Regions from separate parts of the Faecalibacterium sp. i25-0019-C1 genome, predicted to be linked through region 2. Evidence: predicted binding sites of a transcription regulator. Region 2 holds the regulator's gene; the other holds the start of a gene.
The links. The regulator NrdR, encoded in region 2, represses ribonucleotide reductase genes. The targets are predictions, from matches to a motif close to CACNANATNTNGTG.

Region 1 (15,781 bases), 1.3 Mb from region 2:
AGAATGCTGTTGATCCGCAGGCGTGGAAAAGAGCTGCGAATGCATTGGTGGCAAATTTTCTGTGTTATTATCAATACAATGGCAACAATGTTGAGTTCTGCGTTGAAATTGTGAAGCAGGAGGCCCCAGATGGACAAGGTGAAGCGGCAGACTATATGGTGATTTTTGCCAAAAAACATGATGGGGAGGAAGGCGGAGAAATCTGGACGCCGTCGGCACTCTGATATTTTTTGATACCAGCATCCCTGTATAAACCCGGAGAAAAAGATTTGACAAAGCTTTCCGGCAAAAGAAAAACGCTTCAGAATTTCTTCTGAAGCGTTTTTTGTTCAAGTCGGCGACTACCTATTTTCACGCGCCGTTTCCAGCGAACTATCTTCGGCACAAGTGAGCTTAACTTCTGTGTTCGGAATGGGAACAGGTGGAACCTCACCGTCATCGACACCGACCGATCTGACTGAACCAGTATAACATGTTTGTCGTACTTTGTCCAGTATTTCTTAGAAGGACGTGCCTTCAAAACTGAATAATCACTGCTTACATTTTTTCGTTGACTCTCAGAGTCTCAAGCGAATTGTGGTCAAACCCTCGACCTATTAGTACACGCTTGCTGAATGGATCGCTCCACTTACACATCGTGCCTATCAACCTTGTAGTCTTCAAGGGGTCTTACTTGTTTAAAACAATGGGATATCTTATCTTTGGGTCGGCTTCACGCTTAGATGCTTTCAGCGTTTATCCGATCCGTACATAGTTGCCCAGCTATGCTCTTGGCAGAACAACTGGTGCGCCAGAGGTACGTCCGCTCCGGTCCTCTCGTACTAGGAACAGCTCCCATCAAATATCCTGCGCCCACGACAGATAGGGACCGAACTGTCTCACGACGTTCTGAACCCAGCTCGCGTACCGCTTTAATTGGCGAACAGCCAAACCCTTGGGACCGAATACAGCCCCAGGATGCGATGAGCCGACATCGAGGTGCCAAACCTCCCCGTCGATGTGGACTCTTGGGGGAGATCAGCCTGTTATCCCCAGGGTAACTTTTATCCGTTGAGCGATGGCATTTCCACTCACATACCACCGGATCACTAACTCCAACTTTCGTTACTGCTCGACCCGTCAGTCTCGCAGTTAGGCTCGCTTCTGCGTTTGCACTCTTTTGCTTGATTTCCGTTCAAGCTGAGCGAACCTTTGAACGCCTCCGTTACTCTTTAGGAGGCGACCGCCCCAGTCAAACTGCCCACCTAACAATGTCCCCCGCCTTGATTCAAAGGCGCAGGTTAGAATTCCAATATCGCAAGGATGGTATCCCAACGGCCACTCCACAAGCGCCAAAGCACCTGCTTCCCAGTGTCCCATCTATCCTGTGCATGCAACATCGAAACCCAATATTAGGCTACAGTAAAGCTCCATGGGGTCTTTCCGTCTTGTCGCGGGTAACCGGCATCTTCACCGGTACTACAATTTCGCCGGGCGGGCTGTTGAGACAGTGCCCAAATCATTACGCCTTTCATGCGGGTCAGAACTTACCTGACAAGGAATTTCGCTACCTTAGGACCGTTATAGTTACGGCCGCCGTTCACTGGGGCTTCGATTCAATGCTTGCACATCTCCTCTTAACCTTCCAGCACCGGGCAGGCGTCAGCTCGTATACGTCATCTTTCGATTTAGCACAAACCTGTGTTTTTGGTAAACAGTTGCTTGGGCCGATTCTCTGCGGCTGCATTGCTGCAGCACCCCTTCTCCCGAAGTTACGGGGTCAATTTGCCGAGTTCCTTAACAACCCTTCTCCCGTTGGCCTTAGAATCTTCTTCCTACCTACCTGTGTCGGTTTGCGGTACGGGCACCGCAGAAATTCACACAGCTTTTCTCGCCATCTTCCATCTCAGACTTCGGTACTAACTTCCCTCGATCGCTACCGGAACCAACACCCGGCTCCGAGACTTCATATGTGTCCCTGTGTTTAACTCTTTTGGTGGTGACGGAATCTCTACCGTCTGTGCATCGGCTACGCCGTTAGGCCTCACCTTAGCTCCCGACTAACCTGGAGCGGACGAACCTTCCTCCAGAAACCTGAGGCTTTCGGCCATGCAGATTCTCACTGCATTCGCGCTACTCATTCCGGCATTCTCACTTCTATACACTCCACAGCCGCTTGCGCTACTGTTTCACCGCGTATACAACGCTCCCCTACCCAGCATGTAAACATGCTGCCTAAGCTTCGGTGTCAGGTTTAGCCCCGTTAAATTCTCCGCGCAAAGACGCTCGACCAGTGAGCTATTACGCACTCTTTGAATGAGTGGCTGCTTCTGAGCCAACATCCTGGTTGTCTACGTATCTTCACATCGTTTTCCACTTAACCTGACTTTGGGACCTTAGCTGTAGATCTGGGCTGTTTCCCTTTTGACAATGACATTTATCTGACACTGTCTGACTCCCAAGCATCAATACTCTGGCATTCTGAGTTTGATAAGCTTCGCTAACCTCTCGGCCGCTAGGCTATTCAGTGCTTTACCTCCAGGTATCTAACTTGAGGCTAGTCCTAAAACTATTTCGGGGAGAACCAGCTATCTCCGGGTTCGATTGGAATTTCTCCGCTACCCACAGTTCATCCGCCGCCTTTTCAACGGAGGTCGGTTCGGTCCTCCATGGAATTTTACTTCCACTTCAACCTGACCATGGGTAGGTCACCCGGTTTCGGGCCCATTATATGCAACTTAACGCCCTTTTCAAACTCGCTTTCGCTTCGGCTCCAGACCTTAAGTCCTTAACCTTGCTGCATACAATCGCTCGCCGGACCGTTCTACAAAAAGTACCCTATCACGCTTTGACGCGCTCTAGGTGCTTGTAGGCACAGGGTTTCAGGTTCTTTTTCACTCCCCTCCCGGGGTGCTTTTCACCTTTCCTTCACAGTACTATACGCTATCGGTCACTGGGTAGTATTTAGGGTTGGAGGGTGGTCCCCCCGTATTCCGACCAGGTTTCACGTGTCTGGCCGTACTCTGGAATTCGCTCGGCTCTTGTCGTTTTCACCTACGTGGTTCTCACACTCTCTGACCGGCCTTCCCATGCCGTTCGGTTAACAACTTAAGTCCTAAATGCGCTCCGTACCCCGAAAGTATTTCTACTCTCGGTTTGCCCTCTTCCGCGTTCGCTCGCCACTACTTACGGAATCTCGTTTGATGTCTCTTCCTCGCCCTACTTAGATGTTTCAGTTCAGGCGGTTCCCTCGATATACCTATTTTAAAGTTCAGTATAACGTACCTGAGTATGAACCCAGGTGAGTTTCCTCATTCAGAAATCTCCGGATCAATGCTTATTTGCAGCTCCCCGAAGCTTATCGCAGCTTATCACGTCTTTCATCGGCTCCCAGTGCCAAGGCATTCGCCCTGCGCCCTTGTTCGCTTGACCTTTCAAACGTTCTCTTGGAACATTTGGTATCCTCTTGATTCTCTCTTGCCAACGAAGATTATTGTTACCCTTCCTTTTGAAATTGTAATATTTCTTAAAAAAGAACTTACTATAATCTTTGTTTCGCAGTTATTATTCAGTTTTCAAGGTACGTCTTTGAGTTCCCTTTTCAGGGCCCTCAAAATCGAACAATATCTACTCTGCTTGTTTGTTACCTGTCCGAAAGATCTCCATCTTCGATGTCGCTCTTTCGCCTGACTCCTTAGAAAGGAGGTGATCCAGCCGCAGGTTCTCCTACGGCTACCTTGTTACGACTTCACCCCAATCACCAGTTTTACCTTCGGCGGCGTCCTCCTTGCGGTTAGACTACCGACTTCGGGTCCCCCCGGCTCTCATGGTGTGACGGGCGGTGTGTACAAGGCCCGGGAACGTATTCACCGTGGCATGCTGATCCACGATTACTAGCAATTCCGACTTCGTGCAGGCGAGTTGCAGCCTGCAGTCCGAACTGGGACGTTGTTTCTGAGTTTTGCTCCACCTCGCGGTCTTGCTTCTCTTTGTTTAACGCCATTGTAGTACGTGTGTAGCCCAAGTCATAAAGGGCATGATGATTTGACGTCATCCCCACCTTCCTCCGTTTTGTCAACGGCAGTCTGGCCAGAGTCCTCTTGCGTAGTAACTGACCATAAGGGTTGCGCTCGTTGCGGGACTTAACCCAACATCTCACGACACGAGCTGACGACAACCATGCACCACCTGTCTCCTTGCTCCGAAGAGATTACATATTTCTATGTCTGTCAAGGGATGTCAAGACTTGGTAAGGTTCTTCGCGTTGCGTCGAATTAAACCACATACTCCACTGCTTGTGCGGGCCCCCGTCAATTCCTTTGAGTTTCAACCTTGCGGTCGTACTCCCCAGGTGGATTACTTATTGTGTTAACTGCGGCACTGAAGGGGTCAATCCTCCAACACCTAGTAATCATCGTTTACGGTGTGGACTACCAGGGTATCTAATCCTGTTTGCTACCCACACTTTCGAGCCTCAGCGTCAGTTGGTGCCCAGTAGGCCGCCTTCGCCACTGGTGTTCCTCCCGATATCTACGCATTCCACCGCTACACCGGGAATTCCGCCTACCTCTGCACTACTCAAGAAAAACAGTTTTGAAAGCAGTTTATGGGTTGAGCCCATAGATTTCACTTCCAACTTGTCTTCCCGCCTGCGCTCCCTTTACACCCAGTAATTCCGGACAACGCTTGTGACCTACGTTTTACCGCGGCTGCTGGCACGTAGTTAGCCGTCACTTCCTTGTTGGGTACCGTCATTATCTTCCCCAACAACAGGAGTTTACAATCCGAAGACCTTCTTCCTCCACGCGGCGTCGCTGCATCAGGGTTTCCCCCATTGTGCAATATTCCCCACTGCTGCCTCCCGTAGGAGTCTGGGCCGTGTCTCAGTCCCAATGTGGCCGTTCAACCTCTCAGTCCGGCTACCGATCGTCGCCTTGGTGGGCCGTTACCTCACCAACTAGCTAATCGGACGCGAGGCCATCTCAAAGCGGATTACTCCTTTTCCCTCTGTGCCATGCGGCACCGTGGGCTTATGCGGTATTAGCAGTCGTTTCCAACTGTTGTCCCCCTCTTTGAGGCAGATTCCTCACGCGTTACTCACCCGTTCGCCACTCGCTCGAGAAAGCAAGCTCTCTCTCGCTCGTTCGACTTGCATGTGTTAGGCGCGCCGCCAGCGTTCGTCCTGAGCCAGGATCAAACTCTTTATAAATGATATTTATCACTTAAAAGTGTTAAATCTTGTTCGCTCAGCACGCAATCGCTTGCGTCCTGTGTGAATTACTTTTGGAATTGTTTTTAGTGTTTTTCCAAACACTTAAAAGGTTCCTTACAAGTTTTTCGATATTGTTCAATTTTCAAGGTCCTGTGCGCCTCAGCCTTGCGGCTGACGACCTGTTTATTTTACCACCGAGGTGGTTTTTTGTCAAGCCTTATTTTTTAGAAGCTTTTGAACTTTCTGAACTTGGACATCTAAGAAGTTTCTCAGAACAAACTGGAACTTTTCAGCGTCTATTGGTTCTTTTCAAGGGCTTCCTGCTGAGGCTTCGGAAGTCATTCTTTTGCCTCAGCGCTTGGCGCTCAAGTATAATACCACACCCCCCGCCTCCTTGTCAACACTTTTTGACAGATTTTTTCATTCTTTTTTGCGTGCACCCCAAAACAGCAGCAGGCCGCAGGAAAAACTACGCCGCAGTTGCTTTGGTGCAGCTTGGCACGAATGCCCTTTCTCTTTGCTTATATAATGTATTATAAAGCTTTCGCCGTATAATATTTTGCGATATTACACCTCGGAAACAGGTGTGCGTTGTCAAGAGGTCTTGGCTCAGATTTTATCCTGAAAATTATCCATGAATTTTGGCTAAAACTCCAAAACGCAAAATGTAGTGGTATTTTCCTTGACTTGCCACTAGATAGTGATAGAATAGAGCTACATTCAGTTTGTTGGATATCGTGTGCGCAAAACGGGTATCTCTTATTGTAAGAGGTACCCGTTCACACTGTGCTTTATTTGTTAAGGAGGAGAGCCGATGAAGATCATCAAACGCAACGGTGCAGAGGTCCCCTTTGATATCACCAAGATCATCACCGCTGTTACTAAGGCCAGCGATTCTGTGAGCGGCCAGAGCCGTCTGACAAAGGACCAGATCACCCAGATCGCCGCTGCTGTTACCGACCAGTGTCAGGCGCTGAACCGCGCCGTCAGCGTGGAAGAAGTGCAGGATATGGTGGAGAACCAGCTCATGGACATCAAGGCACATGATGTGGCCCGGCACTACATCACCTACCGCTATGTGCAGAGCCTGAAGCGCCAGACCAACACCACCGATGAGCGCATCCTGAGCCTGATCGAGTGCCAGAACGAAGAGGTCAAGCAGGAGAACGCCAATAAGAACCCCACCGTGAACAGCGTGCAGCGCGACTATATGGCCGGTGAGATCTCCAAAGATCTGACCGCCCGTCTGCTGCTGGACCCGGAGATCGTCAAGGCACATCAGGAGGGTCTGATCCACTTCCACGATTCCGACTACTTTGCCCAGCACATGCACAACTGCGATCTGGTGAATCTGGAGGACATGCTGCAGAACGGCACCGTCATTTCCGGCACCTATATTGAAAAGCCTCACAGCTTCTCCACCGCCTGCAACATCGCCACCCAGATCATTGCACAGGTGGCATCCAACCAGTACGGCGGCCAGAGCATCAGCCTGACCCACCTCGCCCCCTTTGTGGATGTCTCCCGCAAAAAGATCGCCGCTGAGGTAGAAGTGGAAATGGCCGGTCTGGACGTTTCTGCCGAGCGCAAGAAGGAGATCGTGGAGCGCCGCCTGCGCAGCGAGATCAACCGCGGTGTGCAGACCATCCAGTATCAGGTGGTCACGCTGATGACCACCAATGGTCAGGCCCCCTTTATCACCGTGTTCATGTATCTGGGTGAGGCGCGCAATCCGCAGGAGAAGGCAGACCTTGCCATCATCATTGAGGAGACTATCCGCCAGCGCTATCAGGGCGTGAAGAACGAGGCCGGTGTGTGGATCACCCCCGCCTTCCCCAAGCTGATCTATGTGCTGGAAGAGGACAACATCCGCCCCGGCACTCCCTACTATTATCTGACCGAGCTGGCCGCAAAGTGCACTGCAAAGCGCATGGTGCCCGACTATATCTCCGAAAAGAAGATGCTGGAGCTCAAGGTGGACAAAAACGGCGAAGGCCACTGCTACACCTGCATGGGCTGCCGCAGCTTCCTGACCCCCTATGTGGACCCCGAGACCGGCAAGCCCAAGTACTACGGCCGGTTCAATCAGGGCGTTGTCACCATCAATCTGGTGGATGTGGCACTCTCCTCCAAGGGCAACTTTGAGAAGTTCTGGAAGATCTTCGACGAGCGTCTGGCCCTGTGCCACCGCGCACTGCAGGCACGGCACAAGCGGCTGCTGGGCACTCCCAGCGATGCCGCTCCCATTCTGTGGCAGTATGGTGCACTGGCCCGCCTGAAAAAGGGAGAAAAGATCGACAAGCTGCTGTTCGGCGGCTACTCCACCATCAGTCTGGGCTATGCCGGTCTGTATGAGTGCGTGAAGTATATGACTGGCAAGAGCCACACCGATGCCGGTGCAAAGCCCTTTGCTCTGAGCGTGATGCAGCACATGAACGACAAGTGCAACGCATGGAAAAAGGCCGAGAACATCGACTACTCCCTCTACGGCACCCCGCTGGAATCCACCACCTACAAGTTCGCCAAGTGCCTGCAGAAGCGGTTTGGCATCGTGCCCGGTATTACCGACAAGAACTATATCACCAACAGCTACCATGTGCATGTGTCGGAGCAGATTGATGCTTTCACCAAGCTGAAGTTTGAATCCGACTTCCAGCGCCTGTCCCCGGGCGGTGCCATCAGCTATGTGGAAGTGCCCAACATGCAGGACAATCTGGAAGCCGTCATAAGTGTGCTGCAGTTCATCTATGACAACATCATGTATGCGGAGCTGAACACCAAGTCGGATTACTGTCAGGTGTGCGGCTATGACGGCGAGATCAAGATCGTGGAGGATGACGGCAAGTTGGTGTGGGAGTGCCCCAAGTGCGGCAACCGCGACCAGAACAAGCTGAACGTTGCCCGCCGCACCTGTGGCTATATCGGCACCCAGTTCTGGAATCAGGGCCGCACGCAGGAGATCAAGGACCGCGTGCTGCATCTATAATTACGATTCAAATGCCCTCCACTCCGTTCTGGGCATAACAGCGGAAAATTTTTTCTATTTCACGTTTGGAGCGGCCTGCGGGCCGCTCCAAACGTATTTTCACCGGAAGGGCCGCAGCGGCAGGCTTCCATTTTTTTGTAAAGTACAGGAATCATATTATGAACTACGCAACCATCAAATACTATGACATTGCCAACGGCCCGGGGGTGCGCACCAGCGTGTTCGTGTCCGGCTGCCGCCACCACTGCCCGGGGTGCTTCAACGCCGTGGCGTGGGACTTTGACTATGGCCAGCCCTTCGACAAACCCACCCGCAACGAGGTGTTTGCATCCTGCCAGCCGGACTATATCGCGGGCCTATCGCTGCTGGGCGGCGAACCCATGGAGCCGGAAAATCAGCGGGAACTGCTGCCCTTCGTGCGCAACTTCAAGGCCTTGTACCCCAACAAAACGGTGTGGTGCTATTCCGGCTACACCTGGGAGCAACTGACCGGCAAAGAGCCAAGTCTTGCCCGGTGTGAAGCCACCGACGAGCTGCTGAGCCTGCTGGATGTGCTGGTGGACGGCGAGTTCGTGCAGGCAAAGCACGATATCTCCCTGCGGTTCCGCGGCAGCAGCAACCAGCGTCTTCTGGATGTGAAAAAGACCCTTGCCGCCGGTCAGCCCGTGTGGTGGGAGGACGAAAAGGTATTCGCCACCCATACCATGGAAAAATAAACATAACAGAAAAGAGCGTCCGGTTTTCCACTTCCTGAACGGAACGTGTGGAAAACTGGACGCTTTCTTTTTTGTTTTACTCTCTGCTGCCCACGGCATCCTCGATGATGCGCAGGAAGGCATTGCCGTAGCGGGCGGCTTTCTTCTCGCCCACACCGCTGATATTCAGCAGTTCATCGGTGCTCAGCGGCTTCTTCTCCACCATTTCCCGCAGGGTGGCATCGCTGAACACCATAAAGGCCGGGATATTCTGCTTTCCGGCCAGCCGCTTGCGCTGAGCATAGAGGGCATTCAGCAGCTTTTCGTCAAACTCGCTCAGCTCGCCTGCCACCGCCTTTGTGCGGCGCGGCTTCTCGGTCAGGCGGCGGGCATTATCCGCCGCGCGCCGCCGGGAATACTCCACCTGCAGCTGCGCTTCCTGCTCTGCGGCCAGACAGCAGGAGCAGTTGCCGCATTTCTTTGGTGCAGCTTCGCCGAAGTAATGCAGCAGAAATCCCCGCAGACAGTCCTGCGTGGTGGAATAGAATGTCATGTACTTGAGCCGCTCCTCGGCCTTGCGGGCAGCTTCGGCTTTCACATCGGCGGGCAGGCCGTTGTCTGCCTCCATCTCCTTTTCAATAAAGAACCGGATGGTGCGCACATCGGTGCCGGAATAGAGCAGCGTGCACCGGGCGGGCTGTCCATCGCGGCCTGCACGGCCTGCTTCCTGATAATAACTTTCCAGATCCTTGGGCATATTGTAGTGGATCACGAACCGCACGTTGGGCTTGTCGATGCCCATGCCGAAGGCGTTGGTCGCCACCATGATCTGCACCCGGTCATAGAGGAAATCGTCCTGATTCTTCCGCCGGGTATCCGCGTCCAGCTTGGCATGGTAGGCCGCAGCCCGGATACCGCGGCTCTGCAGCAGGCGGGCAGTCTCATCCACCTGCTTTGTGGTGCTGCAGTAGACGATGCCCGCGTTGTCACCCTCTTTCAGCACAAGATCCAGCAGCTCCTTCGGCTTCTGGCTGGGCAGGGCGCGCCGGGTCTCGAAATAGAGGTTGGGCCGGTCAAAGCTGGTGGTCACCTCGTAGGGCTTCTGCAAGGCCAGCTGTTCCCGGATGTCGTCCCGCACATGGGCGGTGGCCGTGGCCGTGAATGCGCCCACCACCGGACGGCTGGGCAGGCTGTCCACAAAGGCTTTGATGCGCAGGTAGCTGGGTCGGAAGTCCTGTCCCCACTGGCTGATGCAATGGGCCTCGTCCACCGTCACCATGCTGATCTCCCGCTCCTGTGCAAACCGCTGGAAGCCCGGCATTTCCAGCCGCTCCGGTGCCACATAGATGATCTTGTACCAGCCCTCCCGAGCGCGGCGCAGCATCAGGGCCTTCTGGTTATCGTTCAGGCTGTTGTTCAGAAACGCCGCCGCCACGCCCGCCTGTACCAGTGCCCCCACCTGATCCTTCATCAGGCTGACCAGCGGCGACACCACGATGGTGATGCCCGGCAAAAGCAGCGCCGGCACCTGATAGCAGATGGATTTACCCGCACCGGTGGGCATCACCGCCAGTACATCCTGCCCGGCAAGCAGCCGCCGGACGATGTCCTCCTGCCCCGGGCGGAAACTGTCGTAGCCGAATACCTTTTTTAAGATCGAGTGCGGGTTTTCCATGGGTCCCTCCGTATCATAGAATAGGTTTTTTTCTGCGCAATGTCTTCAAAACCATATCAGTATACCACAAAAGCCGGGCTTTTGCGCAGGTGCAGAGCCGTTTTTTCGGCAAAAAGCACGAAATGTCAAAGGTAATTTTTTTGCAAATGATAGCTTTTCAGGCGCGAAAATGATATAATAGGAGCACATAACTCCATGTCCGGCGTTTTTTTGTGCGCCGACTGTTGATAGAAAAAGGAGCAATCATCTTATGCAGCAGAAACTCATCACCTTTGCCGTTCCGTGCTACAACTCGGCGGCATATATGCGCCATTGCGTCGAGACCCTGCTTTCTGCCGGAGAGCAGGCCGAGATCATCCTTGTGGACGACGGTTCCGTGAAGGACGATACCCCCGCCATCTGCGACGAGTACGCCGCCAAATATCCCACCATCGTCAAGGCCATCCATCAGGAGAACGGCGGCCACGGTGAGGGCGTCAATCAGGGCATCCGCAACGCCACCGGCCTGTACTATAAGGTAGTGGACAGCGATGACTGGCTGGACACCGATGCCCTGAAAAAGGTTCTGGCCCGCCTGACCACTCTGGTGGCCCGCGGCACCGCGCCGGACATGATGATCTGCAACTATGTGTACGAGCATGTGGAGGACAGCACCACCCTGACCGTGCGCTACACCAACGTGTTCCCCCAGAACCGCCTGTTCAACTGGACCCATGTGGGCCACTTCCGCCCGGATCAGAACATCCTGATGCACTCGGTGATGTACCGCACCGAGGTGCTGCGCAAGTGCGGCATGGTGCTGCCCAAGCACACCTTCTATGTGGACAACATTTTTGTCTACCAGCCCCTGCCCTATGTCAAGAGCATGTACTACATGGATCTGGATCTGTACCGCTACTTCATTGGCCGTGCCGACCAGAGCGTGAACGAGAGCATCATGGTCAAGCGGGTGGATCAGCAGCTGCGGGTCACCCGGCACATGATCGACTGTCAGAATCTGGATGAGCTGAAGGATCAGAAACGTCTGCACGCTTACATGGTGCACTATCTGTCCGTGATGATGGCCGTAAGCGACATCTTCCTGCTGCTGGACGGCAGCGACGAGGCAAAGGCCAAGCGCACCGGGCTGTGGCAGTACCTCAAGGGCCACGTAAGCACCGGTGTTTACCGTGCCGTGCGCTACAATCTGGGCGGTCTGACCGACCTGAAGTTCCCCGGCGGCGACAAGCTCACTCTGGGCGTGTACCGCCAGCTGCGCAAGGTCTTCAAGTTCAACTGATTGTTTGAAATTTACTCCTTCCGTCATGTCTTACGCCGTGCCAGCTCCCTCAAAGAGGGAGCCTTTGGCAGAATGGAACACCTCTCCTTCTCGCCAGAGCCTCCCTCCGTGAGAAAGACTCCCCCGGCCGGGGGAGGTGGCACGAAAGTGCCAGAAGGGGAATGGGTGGCATCGCGCAGCGATGACGGAAGGAGTTTCTTTTATTTGCCCGACCGGAGCTCTTTGCCGGGGCTCCATATTCCGGTTGCTTTTTGTCTGGGCGGATAGTATATTGGACGTATATGCGTTTTTTCTGGCTGCGCTGCGTTCTCCCTTTTCGTTCTTCCCTTTCGCTGATCGCGCGGCCCGCTGCAGTGATGATATCCAGAAGTACCTCGGCATCACCCTGCTGCCGCAGGCCGGTGTGGCACTGGGCATGGCTGCCACAGCCGCCCAGCTCTCGGACGGCCACATGGTGCGCAGCGTGGTGCTGTTCTCGGTGCTGGTGTATGAGCTGGCAGGCCCCACGCTGACCAAGATCGCACTGACTGCCGCTGGAGAGATCCGTCCCGAGGGACGCACCAGCGCCCGTGTGGAGAACAAGCCGGAAGAAGTTGCATAAAAGGTTGTTTTTTGTCGAAATGTCACGCAATCATTGACGAACCCTGTTATTTTTTGTATACTGAGCATAGCGCCACTGGAACAATTTTCCTATTGTGTCACAGACTGGCTATCACAGGAAAAGGATAAAGGAGAATGGTATACTATGAAAAGTACCGGCATCGTCCGCGGCATCGACGCGCTGGGCCGCATCGTTCTGCCCAAGGAGCTGCGCACCAGTATGCATCTGGACACTGACACCAAACTGGAGATCTTTGTGGATGGCGACTCCATCGTGCTCAAAAAGCATCGGCCCGCCGGCAGCTGCGATTTCTGCGGCGAGGTGGACGAGTCTTCGGTGCAGTTTGCGGGCTACTGCATCTGCCCGGCCTGCCGCCGCAAGATCGGTGCACTGTAAAACACACAAAAAGGAGGCTCTGCTATGAGCCAGATGATCGATTTCACCGTCCCGTCCACTGTGCCGGGGCGGACTTTGCATGCCTTCCGCTGTGTGCCGGAGGGTGAAGTAAAGGCGGTTCTGCAGTTGTCCCACGGCATGGTGGAATTTATTGACCGCTACAAGCCGCTGGCGGAATATCTGGCCGGGCGGGGCATTCTTGTTACCGGCCACGACCATTTGGGCCACGGCGGCTCCATCCGCACCAAAGCGGACTACGGCTACTTTGCCGAGCCGGACGGCAACCGCGCCGTTCTGGCCGACCTGCACGCCATGACCGTGCGCACCAAAGAGCTGTACCCGGGGGTACCCTATTTCCTGCTGGGCCACAGCATGGGTTCGTTCTATGCCCGGCAGTATTTGTGCGAATACGGCCATGAGCTGGACGGAGCCATCATCATGGGCACCGGCTTCCAGCCCAAGGCACTGGTGCAGTTTGCCAAGACCCTCTGCCGGGTGCTGGCGGTCTTTCATGGCTGGCAGTACCGCAGCAAGTTCGTGGCCAACATGTCCTTTATGGGCTACAACAAAGGGCTGGAGGGCCGTACCACCCACGACTGGCTCAACCGCGATCAGGCCGAGGTGGACAAATATCTGGCCGACGAACGCTGCACCTTTACCTTTACGCTGAACGCCTACTACAGCATGTTCAGCGGCATCCTGCGCCTGCACGACCCGGCGTTCCTTGCAAAGATGCCCAAAGGCCTGCCGCTGCTGTTCTTGGCTGGCGATGCCGACCCGGTGGGCGAACAGGGCAAGGGCGTGCAGCGCGCCATCCAGAGCCTGAAAGATGCCGGTGTGCAGAACATTGAGTGCAAGCTGTACCCCGGTGCCCGGCATGAACTGCTGGTGGAAACGAACCATCAGGAAGTGTTTGAAGATATCGGCAGCTGGCTGGAAAAGCACCTGGCCTGATCTGCCGCATCCGTTTTACCGTCATTCTGAGGAATGGCGGTACTTTTTGCCCTAATGGCTGGCGGCGCTTTTGCCAGCCTGACCGGCAAAAATGCCCGGCACTGAAAGTTTTCCCGATTGCTGAAAAAGTCCCCGGAACCAGCGTTCCGGGGACTTTCTGCGTTTATTTTCAGTTATGCTGTTATGCTTTCTTGGGTGCGATCCAGCCGTCGATCACATTTACCAGCGCCTTGCCGCGGCGGCCCAGAAGCTTGGGCAGCAGGACACGGGCCATGGCCCACACACCGGCAAAGTTGTACAGGATGATCAGCGCCGTGATGATGCCGGTCCACAGGCCGTAGAGCGGCGTTTCGGCCAGCAGCACAAAGGCTTCGATCACCAGCGCGGCGGCGTTCACCAGCACGCGGCCCGGATGTACCTGCATCCCGATCATGCGGTGGGCATCGATGGCACGCAGGGTGAACACCAGCGCAAGGCCAAGGAAGGACGCATAGGTAGCGCCCACAGGCCCCCACCACTTGATGAAGAAGTAGTTCATGATGCAGTTGCTCACAGCACCCGCCATCATGGTGATCATGCTGCGGGCGGACTTTTTATTCACCACATACACGCTGTTCATGAACTGGTTGAAGCAGCTGCAGGTGGAAGCCAGCACAAGGAACGGCACAAAGTGCCATGCGTAGTAGTAGTTGGACTTCATAATGTGCATCACCGGACGGCACAGCCAGATGATGCCGGCGGCACAGCAGAACAGCACACTGGAATAGGTGCGGAAAATTTTGGTAAAGAACTTTGCGCGGCCCTCTTCCTCGGTCACAGCGGAAAGCTGCCATGCATCGTAGAAGATCAAGCCCAGCGTAGTAAGGATGGTGGGCAGGAAATAGCCGGTGGAAAGCAGGCCGCTCCATGCATTGCCGTCGCGGCCGTCCAGACCGTTACACATCTCACGCACAAAGAACAGATCGGATGCGTTGATGATCCAGAAGCTGATCTGTGCCGGGATCATGGGCAGCGAGAAGCGCAGCATCTGCTTCCACAGATCCTTGTTGATGCCCTTCAGCTCCACATAGTTCCACAGCTTGCCGGTGAACATCAGGAACAGCACACTGGAAAGGTCGCCGCTGATGATGGCCAGCAGGTAGCCGTTGGCACCCCACTTGAAGCCCACCAGATACAGCACGTAGAAAGCCATGGTGGCCACGGTGCACAGCACGCCGTCCACGGCCACCAGCTTGTTCCACTGGCGGCTGCGCACGAACTGGGTGCACAGGGTGCGCAGGCAGCTCATGAGCACATAGATGTAAATGAGCAGGCCGTACTGTGCCATATCGGGCAGGAACTGCGCAATGGGCCAGCACAGCACCAGAATGCCAAAGCCGCCCAGAATGGTCAGCAGGCCGTTGGTGAACACCTGTTTTTCGCTGTTGCCCTTGTCCAGACCAAAGCGGATGATGGCGTTGGACATGCCCATGGACACGAACGGGATGAGCAGGTTCGCGTACTGGCTCAGGATCTTGGAAAGGCCCAGATCGGAGATCTCCGCCATTGCATAGGTAAGGAACGGCTGGACGATCAGGGTGAGCAGCTTTGACGAAAAGCTGGAAATTGCAAAGATCAATGTGTTGCCGGCAAGCTTTGAATATTTATCGCCGGACTTTTTTTCGTTTTCCAAGGGAACTTCCCTCCTGTTTTACAATTCGGATGCGGGCCGGTCTGTGACCGCCCGCATCCGCTTTCCCACTATTTAGTCACTTTAAAAGCGCCCGCCGGGCTTTCCAGTCCGGCAGCAGCTTTGCCACCTCGGCCCAGAAGGCCGGGCTGTGGTTGGGCTGCAAAAAGTGGCAGTACTCATGCACTACCACATAGATCTGCGCCGCCGGGGGCATATGATACAGCTGCAAAGCAAAGGTGATCTGCCGTTTTGCCATAAAGCACACGCCCCACCGGCTGGTCATGCTGCGCACCTTGATGACGGGCTTGTGCCCGCCCAGCACTCCGGCAAAG
Region 2 (15,781 bases):
CCCCTCGGACGGCATGTTTGCAAAGGCACTCCACTTTGTGTTCTTTGCCTTTGGCCCCTCCACCGCAGGCACTATTTATGCCTTCGGTTACACGCTGCTCACCGGCGTGCTGCTGAACTTTGTGTTTGGCGTGTTTGCTACCCGTGTGATGATCCGCGGTGCGGCATCCATCAAGGCACTGCGCAATCCTTGGCTTTACGGCGCTGAAAAGCCCGGCAAGGAAAAAACCGAGAAGAAGCCCATCGACTTTGTGGGCCTGCGCAAGCGCTTCCTGACGATCTCCTCCTGCCTGATGGCAGCCATCGTGCTGTGCGCAGTGGTTTTGGGTGTCCATCTGGATACCGAGTTCACCGGCGGTGCCATGATCACCCTGAGCTACGAGGGCAGCTTTACCATGTCGGATGTGCAGAAGGTTGCATCCTCTGCATTGGAGAATAACGGCCTGACCCTGCAGACCGGCGAGAATGTTGCTACCGGTGGCCAGACCCTGAAAATCTCGATGCCCGGTACCGAAACAGTGACTACCGAGCAGGTGGCCAAGCTGCTGGACAGCCTGAACGAAAGCTGCCCGGACAACAATTTTGAACAGCTGTCGCTAAGCAACGTCAGCGCTGCCATGGGCACCAAGTTCCTGCAGAAGAGTCTGGTTGCCGTGGTGTTTGCACTGGTGCTGATCCTGCTGTACATCGCCCTGCGCTTCAAGAACATCGGCGGCCTGACCGGCGGCATGATGGCAGTGCTGGCGCTTGTGAACGACCTGATGGTGGTGTTTGGCACCTTTGTGCTGCTGCGCACCGCGCTGGACGGCAACTTCATTGCAGCCATGCTTACCATCCTTGGCTACTCCATCAACGATACCGTTGTGGTCTACGACCGTATCCGCGAGAACCGCACCCTGATGGGTAAAAAGGCATCCTTTGAAGAGCTGGTGAACCACTCGGTGAACCAGTCCGCCCGCCGCACCCTGATCACCACCATTACCACGGTGATGGCGCTGGGCGTTATGTGCATCGTGGCAAAGCTGTATGGTCTGGACAGCATCTTTACCTTTGCGTTCCCGCTGATGATGGGCATGATCAGCGGCGTGTACACTTCGCTGTGCGTTTCCACCTCTGCGTGGGTGCTGTGGAGTGAGCGCAAGCCCAAGACCAAAGCCTAAAAACACAGCCCGGTCAGACCGGACAGGAGGAACAGAACATGAAGTGTCCCTATTGCGGAGCCGAGGAATCCAAAGTGATCGATTCCCGCCCCACCGAAGACAGTGAGCGCATCCGCCGCCGCCGCGAATGCCTGAGCTGCCATATGCGCTTTACGACCTATGAGGTCGTGGAGACTGTTCCGCTTGTGGTCATCAAAAAGGACAGCTCCCGTGAGCCGTTCGACCGGCAGAAGCTGCTCAACGCCATGGTGCGTGCCTGCGCCAAGCGGCCAGTCAGCTACGAATCGCTGGAGCGTGCGGTAAGCAGCATTGAGCAGACGCTGCTCAGCTCCTACGACCGTGAGATCCCCAGCGTGCGCATCGGTGAGCTGACCATGCAGGAACTGAAAAAGATCGACGAAGTGGCATATGTTCGCTTTGCATCGGTCTACCGTCAGTTTGCAGACGTGGAAAGTTTTTTCAATGAGCTGAAAAAGCTGATGGGCGACCGCAAGGAACCACAGAAATAATTCGCATCAGAACACCGGCTTTCGCCCAATGGGGCAGGGCCGGTGTTTTTGTTTATACCAGCCGGTGCGAGAGCCATTCCAGTGTTTCCACCTGTACCTGTGCGCGGCGCAGCTCACCAAAGGCTTCCTCTGGGGCACCCATTTCCAGGTGTCCGTCCGCCGCCCGCAGCGCAGCTTCCAGCTCGGTAAAATCTGCTGTGCGCAGCAGGTGGTTCATTTTGGTGCGCATTTGGTCGCACCGGTCGGCACCATCAGCAAGCGCCTGCCGGGCGGCAGGGTAGTCGGCATTGCGGATGGCTTCGGCGGCGGTGTCAAGGTCTGCCGAGATCACATCCGCAAAGCTCTGCACCTTCCAGCTGCTGTAAAAGGCCACGCTCAACAGTACGCCCACAATGGCGATACATGCATAGATCCGCTTCATCCGCTCACCTCAATGGGAGCCGCCGGCACGGCGGTTCTCTTTTTTTAGCAAAAAATAATCCTCGGTCTCGTTGCCGATCAGCAGCAAAATTTCTTCCGGCAGCAGGGTGTTGGCCTGCGCCGTGCGTTCCAGCCACGCGCGGTCCTTGCCGCACCAGCGCAGGTTGTCTTCCAGCACCTGTCCGTCCAACACAAAGGGAATGGTGGCGTTGGTATGGGTCACCTTCAGCTGCAGGTCAGCAAGACGGGCTGGCTCTTTTTCTGGCCGCAGTGCTGCCGAAAGGGTGCCGTTCGTCTCGATCACCGCGTAGGAGACCTCCCGTGGGTCAAAAATATTTTTACCGCGCAGCGCTTCCATCAGGTCAGCTGTGGTCAGCCGCAGCATCCGCAAGGCTTTCTGATCGATCTGCCCGTCCAAGATCACCGTTTTGGGTCTGCCGGAGAGAAAGTTGAAGAATTTCTGGCTGCGGAAGCTCAGCACGGAGCCCAGCAGTTCCAGCGCTGCAATGAGAAACAGCGGAATCAGGCTGGATGTGATGGGCACCTCTTCCGATTCAATGGAGATGGATGCCAGATTGGAAATGAGAATGGTGGACACCAGTTCTTCGGGCTGCAGTTCGCCCAGCTGGCGCTTGCCCATCAGCCGCATGGCAAACAGAACGCACAGATAAATGATGATAGTGCGGCAGATCAGAAGCTTCAAGTAACAAGACCTCCTGTCGTTTCTGGCGGAATGGATGCCGCTGCAGCCGGGCATACTGCTGTGCAAAGGAGTGGTTGGATGCGGCAGTTATCACAGAGCCTTGCGGCAAATCTTGCGGTGCTGGACAAAATGTTTGGCACCTCTGCGGATTATTATGCCAAGGAGATCACGATTTATCATTGCAGGGGAAGCATCCTGCTGTTTGACGGCATGGCAAGCCTGGATTCTTTGTGGGAGCTTTTACTGGATGCGGCCAGCCGTCAGGCACCGCCGCAGCAGGCAGGCCAGCGTTGCACCGGGCCGCAGGTATTTGAGCTGATCCTGCACGGCTCAGCCTTTCCGGCAGAAAGTGAGCCGGTAACAGATCTGGCTGATCTGATCAAACGAATGACGGCAGGCATGGCGGTCTTACTGCTGGACGGCTGCGCAAAGGGCATTGCCTTCTCGGTGCAGGGACTGAAGTTCCGCTCGGTAGACGAGCCTTCCGGTGAGGGCAATCTGCGCGGCTCCCGCGAAGGCTTTGCCGACCTGCTGCGGGTCAATCTGAGCCTGCTGCGGCGGCTCATCCGTACCGAACATCTGGTGCAGGAGGTGGCGCAGGCCGATACCGAAATGCAAACGGAATACGCCATCTGCTACTGCAAAAACAAGGCAGACTCCGCCATGGTGATCCGTGTGCGCAGAGCGCTTGCCGCTGCAAAGCCGGAGCTTTTGCTGGATTCCAGTTACTTTGTGCCGTGGCTGCTGCCGGGCAGGGCGCGGCTGTTCACGCCGGTAAGCTACACCGAGCGGCCTGCCGTGGCGGCGGCAAAGATCTGTGAGGGCAAGATCGTGGTGCTGGTCAACGGAAGTCCCTCTGCCATGGTGCTTCCGGCTCTTTTCTGCGAAAATTTTGAGTGCTTGGACGATTATGCATCCACCGCCGTGTTTTCCTCTTTTCTGCGCATCCTCAAATATGTTTCGTTCTACCTCACAGTATTTCTGCCGGGTGTGTTCGTCTGTCTGGCGGTCTACCTGCCGGAGCTGATCCCACCGCAGCTTCTGTACAAGATCGAAGCGGCGGAGAAGGCCACACCGCTGCCTCTGTTTGCGGAAATGCTGCTGGTCATACTCATTTTGGAGGTCATCCGGGAAGCAGGTCTGCGGATGCCGCAGTCGCTGGGGCATTCGGTCAGTCTGGTGTCCGCGTTGATCATCGGCGATGCTGCCATTGCCACCGGGCTTATGAGCACGCCGGTGATCTTTGTGGCAAGCATCACGGCCATCGCAGTGTTCGTCACGCCCTCTTTGTACGAGCCTGCTACGCTGCTGCGTCTGGGCGTGGTGCTGGCTGCAGGTCTTGCCGGGCCGGTGGGCCTTGCGGGGGCTTTTTTTGCAGTTCTGCTCAGTCTTTCCGGCACAGCCTGCCTGCAGGTGCCATATCTGGCGGAGCATCCGTTCCCGCAGCGGCCCATGGCAGAGGATGGCATCATCCGCCGCAACTACCGCCGTCTTTCAGCGCACGACTTTAATATCTGGCAGAAACGGGAGGGAAAATGATGCAAAAACAGAAAGGCTTTTCTGCTCCCGTGCTGGCACTGAGCGTGTGGACAGCTGCGCTGGCAGAAGAAATGCAGACCGGTATCTCTCCGCGTGGGATGATTATTCATGGAGCGGTTCAGGCTCTTTTGCTCACATGCATCAGTGGGGTGTTCTCTGCCTGCTGGCAGCGGGCAGCCATGCAGTGGGTCTGGCTGTTTTCCGCAGGAGCATGGTTTCTGGCAGAGTTGTTTGGAACCGTAATGCAGGCCCAGAACATCTGCCAGCAGGAGTTCCGCTCCATGGCGCTGATCGGCCTGCTGCCGCTTTTGCTCTGGGCAGGGTGGTGTATTCCGCCTTCCGGCTGGGATGCTCCGGCACGGGTGCTGTGGTGGTTCGTGCTGCTGGGTGGGCTGGTCTGTCTGACAGGGCTTGCCGGGCAGATGGACTGGGCGCACCTGCTGACGGCAGATGCTGTGCAACTGGCCCGCTGGCCGCGTGTTCCGCTGTATGCGGAGTATTTGTTCTGGCCGCTTCTTGCAGGTTATGAAGAGCCGCGCAGCATGTCCTGGCTGCCATGGCTCACCTTTCTGGCACAGGCGGGTCTTACTGCCGGGATGTGCCTCGTATTTGGCGCAGCGGATTACCCGGCACAGGAACTGCTGCGGGCATGGAGCGCAGATGTTTTCTCCCGCATGGATGCGCTGCTTTTGCTCATCTGGCTCACCTGCGCGATCTTCCGCATCGGCTTTCTCTGCGCGGCAGTGCGTACCGTGTGGCAGCGCGCGGTGCAGTGCGGGAAAGGAGCGGCAAAATGAAGCAGAAGAAACTGCGCTCTCTCAGTGCGATGCTTTTGATCGGGTGGTGCCTGATTTTTCTGCGCTGCGAGACCACCGAAAAAAGCATGGTTCGTGCGCTGTATCTTGCTCAGAAGGAACAGTCCATCACCGTAGGGCTGCTGTATCAGGCTCCGGAAGCCGCCGCCGATGCATCCGAGGCTTCTGGGGCTGTGCAGCTGCAGTTGGCGCAGGCGGACACGCTGGCAAAAGCGCTGGCGGCGGCTCAAAAGCAACTGCCGCAAAAGGCGGATTACCGCCTGTGCGATTATCTGCTGATCGATCAAAATGCATCGGCAGAGCTGCTTGCAGCGTATGAGCGTACGGTGCTGGAAAACAGGCAGGGCAGGGTATCGGCAAAAGTTTCTGTGCTGGAGATGGACGATGGATTTTTGGAGGAACTTCCAGCGGAAAAGCAGGAATTTCCGAACAAACTGCTTGAGTTGCTCAAGCAGTGCACAGACCAGATGCCGAGGCTTTACCAGTATCAGGACGGAATGCTTCTGCCGCAGCTGCGGGCAGAGAAACAGGAAGTGGCACTTGCAGATACAAGCATCCTCTGGCGAGTGGAAAACAGCATTGAGCTGGAGGCCCGGCAGGCGGAAACAGCGCGGCTTTTGCTGGAAATGGGAGGCGTGCATACTTTCTGGCTGGAAGGTGAGCCGGTAACGGTCCGCCGATGCAGCGTGTCTGTCACCCTGCGGGAAGAAACTGCCAGTCTGCGGCTGGACTGTCAGCGCAGCTATGATACGCCGCAGCCCAGCGCCGCACAGTGCAAACAGCTGGCAGAACTGTGCACGCAGACGGTGCAGTCTTTCTGGCAGCAGGGCATCGACCTTGTGCATCTGCAGCAGCGCAGTGCATTGCAGAACGGTGTGGGCAGAGAAAAGATCACAATAAAAAACGCCTGCCCGCAATTGCAGGCAGACGTGAGATTTTTACCGATGTGATTCAGTTGGCAGTGGGGAAGGTGACAGTAATGGTAGTGCCCACATCCACCTGACTTTCCAGCTTGATACGTGCGTTGTGGATGCGTGCGATATGCTTGACGATGGCAAGGCCCAGACCGGTACCGCCGGTAGCCTTGCTGCGGCTCTTATCCACACGATAGAAGCGCTCAAACACGCTGGACTGTGCTTCTTTCGGGATGCCGATGCCGTTATCGGCCACAGTCAGGGTGCAGTGTCCGTCGCGGCTGCAGGCTGTGGTGATCTGTACCTTACCGCCGGGACGATTATAACGGATCGCATTATCGCACAGGTTCTGGCATAGCTCGTCCAGCAGGGCACGGTTGCCGTGCACAAGAGCACTTTCGCCCAGACAGTTCAGTGAGATGTAAGCCCGGCGGGCATTCAGCTTCTGGCGCTCTACGCAGTCCTTGGCAACGGTAAGCAGATCCACTGTCTCCATCTCCGGCTCAGAACCGGCTTCGCTGGCGTTGTCCAGACTGGAAAGCTGCAGGATATCGTTCACCAGCTGGATCATACGGCTGGCCTCCACATGGATCTTCTGGGCAAAGCCCGGCACATCCTCAGGCTTTGCAATGCCGGTCTCGATCAGCTCCGCATAGCCGGAAATACTGGTCAGCGGGGTTTTCAGCTCATGGCTGACATTGGCAGTAAACTCCTGCCGCATCTTTTCATTGTTCTCACGGAGGATGCGGTCAGAGTGGATGCTTTCGGCAAAGGGGACAAGCTCCTTATAGGGAACATTGTCCTGAATATGATCCAGATCTTCGGTCATGCTCAGCACAGGGGAGACCAATGCACGGGTGAGCAGAGCTGCCAGCACAGCGGCGGCCAGCATGAGTGCAACGCAGCTCAGCACGATGGCAGGCAGGGTCGAATCATAAATAGACCAGACCGTTTCTGCATCCTGTGCCATGCGCAAAATCTCACCGTTGGGCAACAGTACGGCATAGTAATAGGTCTCGTAGCCCATGGTCTGGGAGTCGCGGATGTCCCGGCCCACACCTTCGGTCATGGCCTGACGGATCTCCGGGCGGGAGAGATGGTTCTCCATGGGCTGATCGGTAGCAGATTCAAATAGCACGCTGCCGTCCTGCGAGATCAGGGTGATGCGCAGATCATTGGTAACAAAGGACGAAAGCTGCTGCGGGTCCTGCACCAGATCATAACCGGCGCTTACCAGATCGGCTTCCCGCTCAAGGCTGGTCCATGCCTGAGCCGTGAATGCCTTGTGAAAAACAAAGATGCAAAGCGCCGCCGTGAACAGCAGACCAAGGAAGCCCATCAGGAACAGGCGGTAGCTGATCTTTTCTTCCATGCTGCGCAGCTTCATTCTTCACCGGCCTCCTCTTCATCGGTCAGCTTGTAACCCACCTTGCGCACAGTGCAGATGTATTTGCCGGCATCCCCCAGCTTTTTGCGCAGGGTGCGGATATGCATATCCACAGTGCGGCTCTCCACCGAAATGTCGGTGCCCCACACCACCTGCAGAATGGTCTCGCGTGTCACCACCAGATTGGCGTTCTCCAGCAGCAGGCGCAGCAGACTGTACTCCTTGTAGGTCAGCTCCACCGGCGTTCCGCTTACAGTCACGTTGTGACGGGCATTGTCCAGCAGGATCTCGTGAAAGCTGAGTACGTTGGGACGTGCTTCCGGAGCCGAGCGGCGCAAGGCGGCGCGCACCCGGCTCAAAAATTCCATGATGCCAAAAGGCTTTGAGATGTAATCATCTGCGCCGCAGTCCAGCCCGCGCACGGTGTCCAGCTCGCTGGACTTAGCCGTGACCATAATGATGGGCAGCCTGCGCAGGGAAGGGGTGTTGCGCAGCTTTTTCAGGATGGAAAAACCGTCCTCACCGGGCAGCATCACGTCTAAGATCACCAGTTCCGGCTCTGCAGCGTGCATGGCCTGCCAGAACGACTCAGAGCTTTCAAAGCTGGTCACTTCGTATCCGCTGGACTGCAGGGCATACTGTTCCAGCTCCCGGATGGCGGCATCGTCTTCAACAATATAGATCATTTGTCAAAATCCTCCGCAGATTGATTTTCAGGGAAGAGATAGCGTTCACGGTAACGGTCAAGACGGCGATGGAATTCCTCACTTTCCTTGGTGTCATTGCCGTGACGCAGCTCGTTGAGGTATGCGTGGGTATCAAAGCTGTCCTGTGCAACCTCAATCTGTGCAACGGCTACGTTGCTGCAGTGGTCGCACACACGCTCATAGTTGGTCAGCAGGTCGTCCAGCACAAAGCCATATTCAATGGAGCAGCTGCCGGCCTGCAGGCGGGCAATGTGGTGGGCCTTGATGGCACGTACCAGCTCGTTGACCACGGCTTCCAGCGGTTCCACCTTGCTGGCAAGATGCAGATCACCCTTGCGGAAAGCATCAGTGGTGCGGTTCAGAATATCCTGCACCGCATCCTCCAGCACCTGCAGCTCGTCGCGGGCATCCTGCGAGAACTGGATTTCTTTGGTGTGCATCTCTTCGGCGGATTCCATCAGGTTTACGGAATGGTCGCTGATGCGCTCAAAATCGCTGATGGTGTGCAGCAGGGTATTTACGCTCTGACTGTCGGCATGGTTCAGCTCACGGCTGGAAAGCTTGACGAGATAGGTACCGAGAGCGTCCTCGTAACGGTCTACCTGCGTCTCTTCCTCGCGGACTTTCTGCGCAAGTGTGTCGTTCCAATCATGAGTCAGGCTCATGGCCTGCATCACGCCCACACGGGCAAGCTCTGCCATTTCAGCAGTTGCAGAGCGTGCACGCTCCACAGCCACGGCAGGGGTGTTCAGCAGGCGGTCATCCAGCAGCGCAAAGCTTTCCTTTTCCGGCGAATCCGGAATGGTGAGGATGGCCAGCTTTTCCAGCAGGTTTGCAAAGGGCAGCAGCACCAGCGTTGCCACGATATTGAACACCGAGTGCACCACAGCGATGCCCCATGCCTCGATGGTGGTGTTCACAAAAGCAAAGTGGCAGACCGTATTCAGGCCGTAAAAGCCGACAAGGAAGATGGTCACACCGATGATGTTGAAGTACAGATGGACCATGGCAGCACGGCGTGCATTCTTGTTGGCACCCACAGAGGAGATCAACGCGGTAACGCAGGTGCCGATGTTCTGACCCATGATAATGGGAATGGCACTGCCGTAGGTGATCACGCCGGTGGCGCTCAATGCCTGCAGGATGCCGACGCTGGCGCTGGAGCTCTGGATGATGCCGGTAACAAGGGCACCCACCAGAACGCCCAGAAGGGGGTTGGAAAAGCGGGTGAACAGGCTGGTGAACCATGCCTCGTTCTGCAGGGGCAGGACGGCGTTAGACATGGTGGTCATGCCGGTCATCAGCACGGCAAAGCCGATGAGGATGGTGCCCACGCCTTTTTTCTTCTCACTCTTACACATATACAGCAAAATGCCGATAAATGCAAGCAAAGGACTGAAAGAAGTGGGTTTGAGCAGATTGATGAGGAGGCTGTCGCCCTGCAGGCCGGAAAGGCTCAGGATCCAGCTGGTAACAGTGGTGCCCACATTGCTGCCCATGATCACGCCGATGGCCTGATGCAACTCCATGATGCCGCTGTTGACAAAGCCGACCACCATGACCGTGGTAGCGCTGGAACTCTGGATCACAGCGGTGACGCACAGGCCAAGGAAAAAGCCTTTAAGGGGGTTGTCAGTCAGCTTGCTCAGGATCTTCTGCAGCTGGCCGCCGGCCTGCTTTTCCAGTGCTTTGCCCATGATGTCCATGCCGAACAGGAACAGGGCAAGACCTCCAAGCAGGGAAAAGACATTGAAGATGGTCATAAAGATTTCCTCACTTTTGTTTGACGTGTTTTTGATGTGTTTCTCCTGATTTTGAGTATACAGATGCAATGTAAAATCCAAAATCGAGGGAATGTAAAATCCGTGTAAAGGTAAGAAAAATGTAAAAAATCAGTACATGGCTGCGCTGCTGCGTGCATTCTTGCCGGGCTGCGAAAAAGCCGCCCGCACAATATTGTTTTTTACCGATCGTTCTATTATAATAATAAGAAGGAATCCTGTACGGTACCTGACAGCAGGCAGGGCTGTGCAGCAAAAGGGAGCACAGGAGGAACAAGAATGGGCACATTCAATGTCTCGCTCAAAACGCTGACCGACCGTGTCAGCATGGAAGTTGTCTATACGCCGAAGGAACTGGATCAGATCTGTGTGGAGATCGCCGAAGTGAACCGCCCGGGTCTGTTTCTGGCGGGCTATTATGATTATTTTGATAAGCTGCGTCTGCAGATCATGGGTCTGGCCGAGATGAACTTTCTGTCCGGCCTTTCACCGGAAAAACGCTACGAAGCGCTGGATCAGCTGTTCCGTCAGCAGCCGCCGGCTGTTATCGTCTGCCGCAGCGAAGAACTGACCCCCTTCCCGGAGATGCAGGAGCTGGCCCAGAAGCATGGTGTTGCACTGCTGCGCTCCAACGAGACCACCTGCACTCTGATGGGCAGCCTGATCAGTGTGCTGAATCTTGAACTGGCACCGCGTATCACCCGCCATGGTGTGCTGGTGGAAGTGTACGGCGAAGGCATCCTGATCCTGGGCGACAGCGGCATTGGCAAAAGCGAGCTTGCCATCGAGCTGGTCAAGCGCGGCCACCGCCTTGTGGCAGATGATGCGGTGGAGCTGCGCAAGGTGTCCAACCGCCAGATCATGGGTACTGCCCCGGAGAATATCCGCCACTTCATTGAGCTGCGCGGCATTGGCATCGTCAATGTGGCCCGTGTGTACGGCGTGGGCGCGGTCAAGCTGAGCGAAAGCCTTGACCTTGTGGTTCAGCTGGAAGCATGGGACCCCACTAAGAACTACCAGCGCACCGGTCTGGAAAACGAATACTACGACATTCTGGGCGTCAGTATTCCCAGCACCAGCATTCCGGTCTCACCGGGCCGCAATCTGGCTGTCGTGCTGGAAACTGCAGCCATCAACAACCGCCAGAAGAAGATGGGTTACAACGCAGCGCGTGAACTGCTGATCCGTCTGGGTCTGGACGATAAAATGGATTGATCCCACACCGCAAAAGGAGCAAGTTATCATGGAACGATTCAAGCAGAAACTGCAGGCAGCAGCGATCCCGTTCAGGGAGAATGAACCGCTTGCGGCGCACTGTACCTTTAAAATCGGAGGCCCGGCACAGCTGTTTGTCATGCCGGAAAACGAGCAGCAGCTCTGCAGTGCAGTTGCGCTTTGCAAAGAGCAGGCTGTCCGCTATTACCTGCTGGGCAACGGCAGCAACATCCTGTTTGCGGACGAAGGCTTTTCCGGCGTGGTGATCGATGTTTCGGCACTGGACGCAGAGATCGCGGTGGAAGATACAGTCCTGACCGCAGGCGCAGGTGTCCGCCTTGCGGCACTGTGTAAGGCGGCACTGAAGCATGGCCTGTCCGGGCTGGAATTTGCCTACGGCATCCCCGGCACGGTGGGCGGTGCAGTGTATATGAATGCGGGTGCCTACGGCGGCGAGATGAAGGACGTGCTCACCACAGTGCGGTATCTGGCGGCAGAAGGCGAGGTCAGAGAAGTGCCTGCCGCAGAGCTGGATCTCCGCTATCGCCACAGCATTTTTGAAGAGAACAGCGGCTGCATCCTCTCGGCACAGTTCCATCTGCAGCCCGGAAACGCAGCGGACATCCGTGCAAAAATGGATGAATTGATGGCCAAGCGTGTGGAAAAGCAGCCGCTGGATAAGCCCAGCGCCGGCAGCACCTTCAAGCGCCCGGCGGGTGCTTTTGCGGCTGCGCTGATCGACCAGTGCGGCCTGCGCGGCTATCGCCACGGCGGCGCAGCCGTCAGCGATAAGCACTGCGGCTTTGTGGTAAACCTTGGCGGCGCTACCTGTGCTGATGTGCTGGCACTTTGTGACGAGGTGCGCGCCATCGTAAAGGAAAAGACGGGCTACGACCTTGAAAAAGAGATCCGGGTCGTCCGATAACGGAAAAAGCAAAAAAGGAGCGGTAGATCAGATTATGGAGCTGTTGATCGTCAGCGGACTTTCCGGTGCAGGCAAGTCGGTGGCTATGAATGCGCTGGAAGATATCGGTTTTTTCTGTATAGATAATGTTCCGGCCGGACTGCTGCCCAGCATCACTGCATTCTCGGAAGCGGGCGACAGCCAGCTGGAGCGGGTGGCTCTTTCCATGGATGTGCGCGGCTGCCGCACCAGCGAAGAGATCGAGCGTGCGCTCGACAAGCTGGATGAGCAGGGTGTGGATTATAAAATTCTATTTCTGGATGCCCCGGACGATGTACTCATGCGCCGCTACAGCGAGACCCGCCGCCGCCACCCCATCAGCATTGCCGAGGGCATTTCCACCCGGGAGGCCTTTGCAAAGGAACGCAAAATATTGAAGCCTTTGCAGGAGCGTGCAGATTACGTCATCAATACCGCCCTGCTTTCTACAGCACAAAACAAAGAACGCATCTGCGATCTTTTTGCAAAAAATGGCGGAGCCAAGGGTGCCATGCGCCTGACCGTGATGTCCTTTGGATTCAAATTCGGCATCCCGCCGGAGGCAGACCTTGTGCTGGATGTGCGCTGCCTGCCCAACCCCTTCTACGTGCCGGAACTTAAGCATAAGACCGGCCTTGATCAGGATGTGGTGGATTTTGTCATGAGCCACCCGGAAGCACAGGAACTGCTCAAGCGGTATGAGAACTTTTTGCAGTATGCACTGCCGCTGTACGTCAAGGAGGGCAAAAGCCAGCTGACCATTGCGGTGGGATGTACCGGCGGCAAGCACCGTTCCATTACATTTGCGCGTAAGATCGCGGAGTATTGCACGCAACTCGGCTACGAGCCGGGCGTGCAGCACCGCGATGCCAAACGCTGACAGAATTCGAGGAAGTATGAGTAGTTTTGCATCCCGCGCGCGGGAGGAGATCGCGCAGCGCAGCATCCAGAAGGATTGCTGTGTGCGTGCGGCAGCTTATGGCATTGCGTGCTTTGCCAAATATTTTGATGCAAAGGGTCTGGTGGTGCAAACCGAGCAGCAGGAGACGGTGCAGGCTGCCCAGCAGCTGTTCGCACGCTGCGGCGTGCAGGGCGAGATCCTGCACAAGCAGCGGCCCAGCGGCGTGCTGTATGAATTCAACATCCGCGCACCGGAGCAGGTGGCCCGGGTGCACGAGCTGTTCGGCACCACGGGCAGCGAGACCAGCCTGCAGATCGATCCCCGCCTTATCCGCTGTCAGACCTGCGTCAGTGCGTACATTGGCGCAGCTTTTTTGTGCAGTGGAACGGTTATTGATCCGCAGAAAGAATATAATCTGGAATTTCTTACCTCCCGCACCAATCTGGCACGGGACTTTGAAGCGCTGCTGGCAGAGCATGAGTTTGCACCGCACCGCACCCGCCGCAACGGCGTGAACCTGATCTACGTCAAGACCGGGGCCAATGTGGAACGGCTGCTCAGCTTTATGGGCGCTGGAAACGCTGCAGAGGAAATGCATGCGCAAAAAGCCTTCAAACAGGTGCGCAACCAGACCAACCGACAGACCAACTGTGATACGGCAAACCTTGGCAAAACGGCCCGTGCCAATGCGCAGACGCTGAAGGCCATCCGCTTTCTGGAAGAGCGGGATGCCCTTAGCACTCTGCCGGAGGTACTGCAGGAGGCTGCTGCCAAGCGGATGCAGTACCCGGATCTTTCGCTCACAGCGCTGTGCGGCTGCTTTGAGCCGCCCGTGAGCAAATCCGGCCTGTCGCACCGGATGAAGAAGCTGGAGGCATTGGCCGAAACGCTGCGGCAGAATCTGGAACAGGAGGCAAAAGCATGAGCGAAGCATTAGCCAATACCCGGCCTTTTGTCCATCTGCACATTCACACAGAGTACAGCTTGCTGGATGGTGCCTGCCGCATTGACCAGCTGATGGATCGCGTAAAAGAGTGCGGACAGACCGCCATTGCCTGCACCGACCACGGCGTGATGTACGGCTGCGTGCAGTTTTATAAGGCTGCAAAAAAGGCTGGCATCAAGCCTATCATCGGCTGTGAGGTGTATGTGGCCACCCGCACCCGCTTTGACAAGGTAAATAAGATCGACGGCAACAACCACCTGATCCTGTTGTGCAAAAATGAGACCGGCTACAAAAACCTGATCAAAATGGTGTCGGCCGCCTTTGTGGAGGGCTTTTATTCCAAGCCCCGCATTGATAAGGAACTGCTGGAAAAATATCACGAAGGTCTGATCTGCCTGTCGGCCTGTTTGGCAGGCGAAGTTCCACAGGCCATTCTGGCGGGCGATTATGAGCGCGCCAAAGCAGCAGCGCTGTGGTATCGAGACCTCTTCGGCGAGGGAAACTATTATATCGAGCTTCAGGACCATGGTCTGGAAGAGGATAATACTGTGCTGCCGCAGCTCATCAAGCTTGCACGGGAGACCGGCATTCCCATGGCAGCCACCAACGACTCCCACTATCTGCGCAAGGAGGATGCCAAAATGCAGGGCATCCTGCTCTGCATCCAGACCGGCAAGACCATTCAGGATGCGGATAAAATGGAGTTCCAGACCGACGAGTTCTATGTCAAAACGACAGACGAAATGTACGAGCTGTTCTCCATGGTGCCGGAAGCCTGCGAGAATACCGCCAAAATTGCCGAACAGTGTAACTTTGATTTTGATTTTGGACACACTAAAATTCCATATTACAAAGCGCCGAACGGTATGGATAATCAGGCGTTTTTTGAAAAGCTCTGCTGGGAAGGTTTGGAGCGCCGCTACGGCCCCAATGTTCCGCAGGCCAACAAAGACCGTCTGGAATACGAGATCGGCGTGGTCAAAAAGATGGGCTACACGAACTACTATCTTATCGTGTGGGACTACGTGAACTACGCCAAGAGTCAGGGTATCCCGGTAGGCCCGGGCCGTGGCTCCGGCGCAGGCAGCATTGCGGCTTACAGCGTGGGCATCACGGATATCGACCCCATCCGTTATAACCTGATCTTTGAGCGCTTCCTGAACCCGGAGCGCGTCAGTATGCCAGATTTTGATGTGGACTTCTGCTACGAGCGCCGTCAGGAAGTGATCGATTACGTCAACCGGAAATATGGTGCCGACCATGTGGCTCAGATCGTCACCTTTGGCACCATGGCCGCCCGCAACGCCATCCGCGATGTGGGCCGCGTGATGGGCATTCCGTATCAGCAGGTAGATGTTGTGGCAAAGCAGGTGCCCATGGAGCTGAAAATGACGCTGAAGCGTGCGTTGGAGGTATCGCCGGAACTTAAGCGGATGTACGATACCGACCCGCAGGTCACAGAGCTGATCGACACGGCCTTGAAGGTGGAGGGCATGCCCCGCCATGCTTCCACCCATGCGGCGGGTGTCGTCATTACCCCGGAGCCTACGGACTACTATCTGCCGCTGGCCACCAACGACGGCCTGCCTGTGACCCAGTTCAACATGACCGAGATCGAAGAACTTGGCCTTTTGAAGATGGACTTTCTGGGCCTGCGCACGCTGACCGTCATTCATGACGCGGAAACTGCTGTGCAGAAGCACCACCCGGAGTTCTCCATCCAGAAGCTGGATTACGACGACCCGGACACCTACAGGATGCTGGGGCAGGGAGACACCGAGGGTGTGTTCCAGCTGGAATCTTCTGGCATGAAGCAGGTGCTTGTGGGCCTGCAGCCGCAGA

Region 1: nrdD (anaerobic ribonucleoside-triphosphate reductase) is a predicted target of NrdR. The motif match lies at 5,851-5,864, and genes of this name have one in related genera.

What each region holds. Positions count from the first base shown of each region.
Region 1 covers NZ_AP031428.1:2,701,411-2,717,191, forward strand. Annotated here, with positions in the region: gene ACGHUK_RS13365 (hypothetical protein) at 1-224, shown strand, start outside; rRNA gene rrf (5S ribosomal RNA) at 333-449, opposite strand; rRNA gene ACGHUK_RS13375 (23S ribosomal RNA) at 577-3,411, opposite strand; rRNA gene ACGHUK_RS13380 (16S ribosomal RNA) at 3,678-5,188, opposite strand; gene nrdD (anaerobic ribonucleoside-triphosphate reductase) at 6,006-8,177, shown strand; gene nrdG (anaerobic ribonucleoside-triphosphate reductase activating protein) at 8,336-8,893, shown strand; gene ACGHUK_RS13395 (RecQ family ATP-dependent DNA helicase) at 8,970-10,547, opposite strand; gene ACGHUK_RS13400 (glycosyltransferase family 2 protein) at 10,798-11,826, shown strand; gene ACGHUK_RS13405 (hypothetical protein) at 12,098-12,427, shown strand; gene ACGHUK_RS13410 (AbrB/MazE/SpoVT family DNA-binding domain-containing protein) at 12,572-12,823, shown strand; gene ACGHUK_RS13415 (alpha/beta fold hydrolase) at 12,848-13,777, shown strand; gene ACGHUK_RS13420 (lipopolysaccharide biosynthesis protein) at 13,959-15,449, opposite strand; gene ACGHUK_RS13425 (M48 family metallopeptidase) at 15,526-15,781, opposite strand, start outside.
Region 2 covers NZ_AP031428.1:1,434,857-1,450,637, reverse strand. Annotated here, with positions in the region: gene secF (protein translocase subunit SecF) at 1-1,159, shown strand, start outside; gene nrdR (transcriptional regulator NrdR) at 1,198-1,668, shown strand; gene ACGHUK_RS07240 (DUF4363 family protein) at 1,721-2,089, opposite strand; gene ACGHUK_RS07235 (DUF421 domain-containing protein) at 2,099-2,791, opposite strand; gene ACGHUK_RS07230 (spore germination protein) at 2,870-4,330, shown strand; gene ACGHUK_RS07225 (hypothetical protein) at 4,327-5,127, shown strand; gene ACGHUK_RS07220 (hypothetical protein) at 5,124-6,095, shown strand; gene ACGHUK_RS07215 (ATP-binding protein) at 6,097-7,446, opposite strand; gene ACGHUK_RS07210 (response regulator transcription factor) at 7,443-8,132, opposite strand; gene ACGHUK_RS07205 (Na/Pi cotransporter family protein) at 8,129-9,916, opposite strand; gene hprK (HPr(Ser) kinase/phosphatase) at 10,214-11,149, shown strand; gene murB (UDP-N-acetylmuramate dehydrogenase) at 11,178-12,074, shown strand; gene rapZ (RNase adapter RapZ) at 12,109-12,972, shown strand; gene whiA (DNA-binding protein WhiA) at 12,989-13,918, shown strand; gene ACGHUK_RS07180 (DNA polymerase III subunit alpha) at 13,915-15,781, shown strand, end outside.